4 regions of the Rhizobium sp. S163 genome follow, and region 2 is predicted to be linked to each of the others. Evidence: riboswitches for the same ligand, from Rfam matches in the RefSeq annotation. Region 2 holds a riboswitch; each other region holds the start of a gene.
What was found. A riboswitch is a leader RNA that binds a small molecule or an ion and turns the genes downstream of it on or off. The one in region 2 is predicted to bind cobalamin.

Region 1 (2,195 bases), 260 kb from region 2:
CATGCAGCGCGTTCGCCTCGATCGGGTCGACCATCGGCTTCTTGCGTGTTTTCGCCAGCACATACATCAACAAGCCGAGCAGGATGCCGCCGCAGACGGGGGCCGCCATCAGCAGGAACTTGTCGTCGATCTGCGAGGAGCTCAATCGCTCGACATCGCTGATCCCGAAGATCAGGCTGTGCATCTCACGCGAGATCAAGCTCATGCCGGTGACGGCGAGGCCAGACGTGACGCCGATCAACGCGCCAGCCAGCACCATGCCCATTTCGCTGCGTCTCAGGAGCGCGCGCATGCGCCCGGCGTCGAGCAGTGTGTGTAGCGGGCCAAGCCGTCTAAGATTGATTTTCAGGCGCATGATGGGGAAACTAGGCGGGCGAAAGCCCGTTCAAGGGTGGCGAAGGAGGGGACATTTGCGGTGCTGCGCCGCATGCGCTGCAAATGCGGCAAAAACCCGGCTGACGCAACAAGTTTTTATGACATTAAGTCTCTGATAATAGACGATAAATCTGGTAGAGATGATCGTCTTGAGAGTTGATATCAATCAATTTGGCCGGTGGGCGCGATTGGCGGTCGATTGACTTCGCAGTCGCGCTTGCCTAACCATGGATCGATAACGGATGGTTCCGGATCGCCAAAAGCGGTGCGGATGAAAAGGGAATGTGACGGGGTGGACCCAACCAGGGCGCTTTCATCACAGCCGACCCCGCGACTGTAGAGCGGTCAGGGTCTTCCGTCCGACGCCGGATGCATTCTTGTCGGCTGCCTGCGTGGTGCAGGCAGGCGAGCGGCTGAAGGCGGCGGAAAAGCCACTGGCAATGCAAGCCATGATCAACCGGGGTTGGACGCCTCTAAATCTACGAATCGTCCGCCTTTTCATGATTGCAGCCGGGAAGGCGAGGAAGAACCGATGGCACGATCGGGATGGCCTGCGTGGCTATCCCGATCGTCGCCTGGACCCGCGAGCCAGGAGACCTGCCAATCGTGCCGGGCGAAAAGCCCACCCCTGGGCAAGTGTGCCCAATGCCAGCACGGAGGTTGTCATGGCAGACAATGAGATTTTGGCGTCGGTGTCAGGCCGGACGCACTTCCATCGTTCCCTCATTCCTGTGCTCGTCACAGGAATCCAGCCACCGCGCGTCCGCGCGGTGAATGACTGCTCACGGCTGGATCGTTGGTCTCTCGCGCCCGAGGACTTGGGCGCACTGGATTCCTGTGACAAGCACAGGAATGAGGGAGATCGTGGTGGATGGCACCGCTTATCGCCGGAAACCGTTCCGGCATGACCACCGCATCCTCTACGCTCATCCTCGGCGGCGCCCGCTCCGGCAAGTCGCGCTTTGCGGAGCAGCTCGTCATCGACAGCGGCCTCGAGCGCCACTACATCGCCACCGGCCGCGCCTGGGACGAGGAGATGCGCGCGCGGATCGATCAGCACAAGGCCGATCGCGGTGATCTCTGGACCACGCATGAGGAGCCGCTCGATCTCGCGGGCCGGCTTGCCGTGATCGATGGCGAGGGGCGGGCGGTGCTTGTGGATTGCCTGACGCTCTGGGTCACCAATCTGATGATGCAGGAGCGCGACATGGCGGCGGAGTTCGCTGCACTGGCCGCCCATCTGCCGAAGGCGAAGGCGCGCCTCGTGATGGTTTCCAATGAAGTCGGCCTCGGCATCGTGCCCGAGAACCGCATGGCGCGCGAATTTCGCGACCATGCAGGGCGGCTGCACCAGATGATCGCGGCGGTCGCCGCAGATGTGTATTTTATCGCGGCGGGACTGCCGCTGAAAATGAAGGGTTGAATTGATGAACCAGCAGAAGATCCCCGCCACCGTTATCACCGGCTTTCTCGGCGCCGGCAAGACGACGATGATCCGCAACCTGTTGACCAATGCGGGCGGCAAGAAGATCGCGCTCATCATCAACGAATTCGGCGATCTCGGCGTCGATGGCGAAGTGCTGAAGGGCTGCGGCGCCGAGAATTGCACCGAGGACGATATCATCGAGCTTACCAATGGCTGCATCTGCTGCACCGTGGCCGACGATTTCATCCCGACGATGAGCAAGCTTCTGGAGCGCGAGAACCGTCCGGACCATATCGTCATCGAGACCTCTGGCCTTGCCCTGCCGCAGCCGCTGGTCGCCGCCTTCAACTGGCCCGACATCCGTACGCAAGTGACCGTCGATGGCGTGATCACG
Region 2 (2,195 bases):
CAGGCGCGCCCTACAGCGCCATGCCGAATGCATTCGCCTACAAGAACCGCAAGCCCGGCGAAAAATCCTCCTGCAGCTGCAATCTGCCCGCCTATTACGAACAGATGCGCCGCAACCAGTCTGTGAGCGCCCCGCCGCCGCAGAGCTCGATTACCACGATCGAAACCCCGAACACCGCCGCCGCCAAGCCCGAAAGCCCGGTCACGCCAGAGCAGCCGGCGCCCCAGGCGCAGGTCCCCGACCGCCCCTACGATGCCAGTGCCGGCAAGGTGCGCCAGGTGGGTCCGCAGTTCCTCGCCGGCGATCAGGGATCGATCGACCTCAAGCACCCTGCCATGCCGGGCGCCCAGCCGCAGCAACCGCCGGCGCAGAAGCAATAGCAGGCGTCGCGGGCTATGCGCTCCCGCCCCAGCGATCCGCGAACACCAGCTCCTCCAACGGCAGCCGCTGCCGCCAGCCCTTCACCGCGAGCTCCGGCTCCTCGTAGAGCCGGTCGACATAGCCGACACAGAGCCAGGCGACGATCTCGATCCGCTCAGGCACACCGAGCGCCCGCTTCAGATCCGCCTCATGGAAAATGCTCACCCAGCCGACGCCGACGCCTTCGGCGCGCGCCGCAAGCCACAGGTTCTGCACCGCGCAGACGGTGGAGTAGGAATCCATCCGACTATTGTGCGTCCGCCCGAGCACCACGTCGCCGCAGCGATCCGGATCGCAGGTCACGCAGATGCCGACGGATGCCGTGCGAATGCCCTCGAGTTTCAAGGCGCGGTAGGCCTGCTGCCGCTCGCCGGAAAACATCTCCGCCGCCTCGGCATTGGCCTTGGCAAAGGCCTCCCACACGGTCGATCGCACGGCCTCATCGCGAACGACGATGAAATTCCACGGCTGCATGAAGCCGACAGACGGCGCATGATGGGCAGCAGCCAGCAGCCGTCCAATCACATCATCAGGCACCGGATCCGGCAGGAACTCGGATCGCACGTCGCGTCTGGTCTCGATGGCTCTGTAAACGGCGTCGCGCTCGCTCGTCGAAAAGGCACCGGCTCTCGCAAGAGAGCCAGATTGGTCTGGTCGCATCGTCAATCCCCAACAACACAACCGGCCGCTGTCCAGGCGGTCAGTCTATGATTGTCGGGCCGGTCTTCTGACTTGGCGTCATCCGTCTGCCACGCCTTCCCGGCAAAAAGCGCCAGTGGCATCAAGCGGCAGACGTCGGCCTTACAGCGTTGGGCACGTTCCGGTCTCGCACCGAATTCCCGATTCTCCCGCAAGCCTGCGGGCACCCGACGCGCCACCTATGCCGACAAACCGCGCATGATGCAATCGCTCAAGCCTCGACCGGGAAATATCGCACATAGGCGAACTCGTCACCACCAGGTGACCAGTTGGGAACATTGATCGATCCCTGCCCACCGAAAAGTTCGAACAGCGTCGTGAGATTTCCCCCGTCCATATCCATGATCCGCATTCGCACATGCTTGTCGCGCGGATGATCGAAGACATCGGGGTCGTAGGAGATCAGCACTACCTTGTCGTTGTTGGGCGATGGATGCGCGAACCAGTTGCCGTAGTTGTCGTGCGTCACCTGCTCGACGCCTGTGCCGTCGGGATGGATACGCCATATCTGCATCAGGCCGGTGCGGCTGGAGTTGAAATAGATCCAGCGCCCGTCGGCCGAATAATCCGGTCCGTCATTGCGCCCTTCGCCATGCGTCAACCGGCGCTCTTCGCCGCCGGTCACGTCGATCGTGTAGATATCGAACAGGTCGCCGCGAATGCCGCAATAGGCGAGCTCCTTCCCGTCAGGCGACCAGCCATGCCAGTAGGACGGATGATTGGTGGTCACCAGCTGCGGCGTCCCACCCTCGATCGGCAGCGTGTAGATCGCCGATTTTCCGAACTCAACCTTGTCGGAGATGACGATACGGGTGCCATCGGGCGAAATCCCGTGGTCGTTGTTGCAGGCGGTCGCGAAGCCGGTATCGACATGCTCGACCTTCGCCGAGCCGTCGAGCGCCAGGCGATAAAGCAGGCCTTCGTCGTTGAGCAGGAGATAGCTGCCGTCACGGGCGTAATTGGGCGCTTCGACCAGTCTCTCGGTCTGCCAGATCACACGGGCCTCACCCGTCTTGACGTTGTAGATCTCGACGGAACTGCGCATGCAAACTCTCCTCTGACGCGAACATATCCAT
Region 3 (2,195 bases), on a different contig from region 2:
ACGACGGTCGGCGAATTGAGCGCCGAAGAGGTCACCAAGATCAAGACCGCGCAGTAGAAGCGCCAGGCGACATGGGGGATGTGCTCCCATGTCGCACCAGTCTGGTCTGGGCGCCTATGTGCTTTGTTGGCTAAGCAGATGCATTTGGCAAACACAACGACAGGCCATCGACATATGAAAAAGCGCTCAATCCTTCCGTCGATCTGTTCGATCGCGAGCCTGCTCGTGACGACATCCGCGGCATCCGCCGAGGATGTCGAGCATGGACGGCGGGTGTTCAGGCTGTGCGTTGCCTGTCACAAGGTCGATTCCGATCGCAACGGTTTCGGCCCGCATCTGAAGGGTGTCGTCGGCCGTCCAGCCGGAAGCTTGCCCGACTACCGATATTCCGAAGCGATGAAGACGGCCGGTGCCGGCGGACTTGTCTGGGACGAGGCGGCGCTCTCGGAATTTCTATCAAACCCCAAGAAGAAAGTGCCGGGAACGAAGATGAGCTTCGGCGGCCTATGGACGACGTCGGAGATCACCGACCTGATCGGCTATCTCCGAGCCAATCCCTAGACGCGCCAAATGTCGGTCCGCCACGGCTTGACGCCTCGGCGCCGGATCGCCTAAGTCACACCTGATGGTTCCCGAAGGGATGACTTCCGACGGGATTAATAGGGAACACGGTGCGGACGACCCGAATGGGGCCAAGACCGTGGCTGCCCCCGCAACTGTAAGCGGATTGCCTGATGTTCTTGTGGTGTTCGTCTCGAACGCCATGCCACTGCGAAGCTCTTCGTGGGAAGGCAGATGTCAGGTGCATATTCGCAAGCCAGGAGACCTGCCGTCAAAACAGTGTCCACCATCCCGGACGGGGTTGTCCGGAGAGGAGCATCATATGATGGTTTTTGACGTCAGCCGCTGGCGCGGCCCCGCTTTATTCCCCTCCACAAATCTCATGTCCGTGATCCAACGATAGTTTTCGCCGCCGCATGATTTCAGGCGAGCGCTCTGCTGTGTCGTCCTGCATCATCCGCGGCGGTCCCCGCGTCGAGTTTCACAGCCGCGGCCAGTCGGCTGCGGGCTTCAGTCATACATGAGGACCAATATGAACCGCATCATCCTGCGAACCGCGCTGCTTTCGATCGCGACGGCTTGCACCTTTACCACCTTTCTCCCCGCCGCCCATGCAGCGGCAACGACCTACCCGCTGACGATCACCAATTGCGGCCAGCAGGTGACATTCGACAGCGCGCCGAAGAAGACGGTGTCGATCGGCCAGGGCATGACCGAAATTCTCTACTCGCTCGGCCTTGCCGACAAGATCGTAGGCACGGCGGTCTGGGTCGGGCCGGTGCTGCCCGCCTATGCCGAGGTCAACAAGGGGATCAAGCGGCTGGCCGACAATGATCCGAGTTTCGAATCCGTCGTCGGCCAGGAGCCGGACTTGGTTGCGGCCGAGTTCGAATGGCATGTCGGCACGCAAGGCTCGGTCGGCAAGCGCGAGCAGTTCGCCGGTCTTGGCATCAAGACCTATGTCTCGCCGGCTGATTGCGTCGCGAAGGTCAACACCGATGGTGGCGACGGCGTGCGCAGTGAGCTCTTCACCATGGAGCTGATTTACCAGGAGATCGCCGAACTGGCGGAGATCTACGATATCCAGGATCGCGGCGCGGCCCTGATCGCTGACTTGAAGAAGCGCGAAGCGGATGCCGTGGCATCGCTTGGCGGGTCGGCGAAGGATCTGCCTGTCGCCTTCTGGTTTTCCAGCAAGGAAGTGCAGGGCGATGCCTTTATCGCCGGCAAGAACAGCGCTCCGGCCTATATTCTGAAAACGCTCGGCGCCCGCAACGTCGTCAGCACCGAGGAAGAGTGGCCGCTGGTCGGTTGGGAAACGATCGCGCAGGCCAACCCTGCAGTCATCGTCATCGCCACCATGGACCGTCGCCGCTACGCTGCCGACGATCCGAAGGTTAAGATCGACTTCCTTGAAAAGGACCCGGTCACCAGCCAGCTCGATGCCGTCAAGAACAGGCACTTCGTCGAGATGGATGCGCAGTCGATGAACCCGACGATCCGTACCATCGACGGCCTGGAACGCCTTGCCGCCGGCATCAAGTCCTTCGGTCTTTCCAAGTGAGGCACGCGTCGATAGCCCACCGGGGATGGAGAGCGCTGCTCGTGCTCTTCGTCCTTGCCGTCGTGGCATT
Region 4 (2,195 bases), on a different contig from region 2:
GGCGAGCCCCTCATTGCCGCGCGCCAGCGCCAGAGCCACCATGCAGATGCGGTCTTCGTAGCGCTCCAGATAGCGCTTTCCGTCGAAGGTCTTCAGCGTGTAGCTGGTGTAATATTTGAAGGCGCCGAGGAAGGTCGGGAAGCGGAACTTCTTGTCGTAGGCGTGGTCGAACAGATCGCGGACGAAGTTGAACGAGTACTGGTCCAGCACCTCCTGCTCGTAGTACCCCTCCGTCACGAGGTAATCGAGCTTCTCCCTGAGATTATGGAAGAAGACAGTGTTCTGGTTCACGTGCTGCAGGAAATACTGCTTCGCCGCCTGCCGATCCTTGTCGAGCTGAATCCTGCCGTCCTCGTCATAGAGGTTCAGCATCGCGTTCAGCGCGTGATAGTCGAGCGTCGCGTCGGCTATCTTGGTGTCTGTCGCCTTCAAGGGGCGTTCGAGAACTGCCGTGTCCAAAATCGTTCCAATCCGTGTGTGACATTGGCGACATCCTCATCCGTGCCGAGAAGCTCGAACCTGTAGAGGTAAGGCACCTGGCATTTCTTGGATATGATGTCGCCGGCAAGCCCGAAGGTCTCGCCGAAGTTGCTGTTGCCCGCGGCAATCACGCCCCGGAGGTTCGAACGGTTGTCCGCATCGTTGAGGAAGCGGATGACCTGTTTGGGCACGGCGCCCTTGCCGCCGTCGCCGCAATAGGTCGGGACAACAAGCACAAAGGGACGTTGCGCGGTCAGCGTGAGCTGCGCACTGACGGGAATGCGCGATGCCGGCAGCCCGAGTTTTTCGACAAAGCGATGGGTGTTCTCGGATCTGCTGGAGAAATAGACGAGCTCACCCACCGGCCGATCCTCAGGCCAGCGCGCTGATCATGTCCGGACGGAAGCCCGCCCAGTGCAGGTCGCCGGCGACGACGACGGGAACCTGGCGATAGCCGAGACCTTGCACGAGCTCGTAAGCCGCCGTGTCGGTCGAGACGTCGATCACGTCATAGTTGATCCCCTGGCGGTCAAGCGCGCGGGTGGTCGCCGTGCATTGGACGCAGGCGGGCTTGCTGTAGACGGTAATGCTCATGATAATCCCCGTGTCGGATAGGCGTGCGATAGCGATCGGACATCCGCCGATGTCCGGGCAAAAATGATGGATGATGAAAGCAGCCGCTTGCGGTCGCCGGACGCTCAGGCGCCCGTCACTCGCGCTGACGGAACTCGAAACTTAAGATCATAAGACTTGCACCCCGAAGTGGCTCATGCGGCGGTCAGGGGAAGCGGTACGCACGGCAACATCCCGCACGCAATCGCGACCTTCCGGACACCCCGCCCGTGGACGTTCTCGTTACAAGGCAGGTCTCCTGGCTTGCGGGTCGTCACACCCGATCTGCCTTCCCAATGCCCTCAAGGCATCAGTGGACGTATCGATCGAATGCTCACCGCTTACAGTTGCGGGGGCAGCTCCGGCATTACTTGGCCCATCATGGGCCTCACGCACCGTATTCCCGTCTTAGCTTCCGACGCGAATCGAAAGAACCTTGAACACTAGATATAGTATACGAGGCTAAAATCTCGTCAACGGGTGCGAGTGGTTATTCTCATCTTCCTTCGCAACGGATCCAAGGGCTGGGGATCAAGGGCAGGGGATGACGGGGGGGGCAAACAGCGAAAAACCATGAGCAAGCCATGGGCCAGGCGTCGGATACCGGTCCTGTTGCCACTCAAAGCCAATGCTGACGCACTGCTGATTACGGATGCGTCACGAGGCACTAAAGCCTCAACGTGACCGCGGCTCCAACTTCGATGTAAAAAGCCATCACCGTGCGAATGGCGCAGCGCCCAGGTCCGCTCGACATATGGCGCTTCTCCACTCGTTAAATGACGGTTATCTCAAACGCCTTTAGGTTCGCTGAGCAGCAGATGACGGATCTTTGCAATCGCATCTTCCCGGTCGGCACCATAGGGGATCAATCCCTTCAGGCGGCCGTCTGCACCAATCAGAAGCAATGAGACCGTGTGGCTCATGTGATAGTCACCGTCCTCGCTGGCCTCCTTTGCGGCATGGATAAACCAGCCATCGGCCACCTTCTTCATCTCGTCTGGGCTTCCGGTAATACCGCGAATGCGCGAGCTGAAGGCGGTGACGTAGTTGTGCATCACCTCCTGCGTGTCACGCTCCGGATCGATGGAGAAGAACAAAGCGTT

Region 1: it holds a riboswitch for cobalamin, as region 2 does, so the genes downstream of both, cobU (bifunctional adenosylcobinamide kinase/adenosylcobinamide-phosphate guanylyltransferase) here and bluB (5,6-dimethylbenzimidazole synthase) in region 2, are expected to answer to the same signal.
Region 3: it holds a riboswitch for cobalamin, as region 2 does, so the genes downstream of both, QTL96_RS11295 (ABC transporter substrate-binding protein) here and bluB (5,6-dimethylbenzimidazole synthase) in region 2, are expected to answer to the same signal.
Region 4: it holds a riboswitch for cobalamin, as region 2 does, so the genes downstream of both, nrdH (glutaredoxin-like protein NrdH) here and bluB (5,6-dimethylbenzimidazole synthase) in region 2, are expected to answer to the same signal.

What each region holds. Positions count from the first base shown of each region.
Region 1 is NZ_JAUDSA010000003.1:582,818-585,012, reverse strand. It holds gene QTL96_RS02990 (chloride channel protein) at 1-355, opposite strand, end outside; cobalamin riboswitch at 602-995, shown strand; gene cobU (bifunctional adenosylcobinamide kinase/adenosylcobinamide-phosphate guanylyltransferase) at 1,280-1,798, shown strand; gene cobW (cobalamin biosynthesis protein CobW) at 1,803-2,195, shown strand, end outside.
Region 2 is NZ_JAUDSA010000003.1:326,357-328,551, forward strand. It holds gene QTL96_RS01735 (DUF2865 domain-containing protein) at 1-380, shown strand, start outside; gene bluB (5,6-dimethylbenzimidazole synthase) at 394-1,080, opposite strand; cobalamin riboswitch at 1,120-1,305, opposite strand; gene QTL96_RS01745 (hypothetical protein) at 1,331-2,164, opposite strand.
Region 3 is NZ_JAUDSA010000012.1:302,389-304,583, reverse strand. It holds gene QTL96_RS11305 (ABC transporter substrate-binding protein) at 1-57, shown strand, start outside; gene QTL96_RS11300 (cytochrome c family protein) at 175-561, shown strand; cobalamin riboswitch at 610-849, shown strand; gene QTL96_RS11295 (ABC transporter substrate-binding protein) at 1,094-2,125, shown strand; gene QTL96_RS11290 (iron chelate uptake ABC transporter family permease subunit) at 2,122-2,195, shown strand, end outside.
Region 4 is NZ_JAUDSA010000007.1:107,199-109,393, reverse strand. It holds gene nrdE (class 1b ribonucleoside-diphosphate reductase subunit alpha) at 1-459, opposite strand, end outside; gene nrdI (class Ib ribonucleoside-diphosphate reductase assembly flavoprotein NrdI) at 429-842, opposite strand; gene nrdH (glutaredoxin-like protein NrdH) at 853-1,074, opposite strand; cobalamin riboswitch at 1,324-1,546, opposite strand; gene QTL96_RS09165 (SCO family protein) at 1,881-2,195, opposite strand, start outside.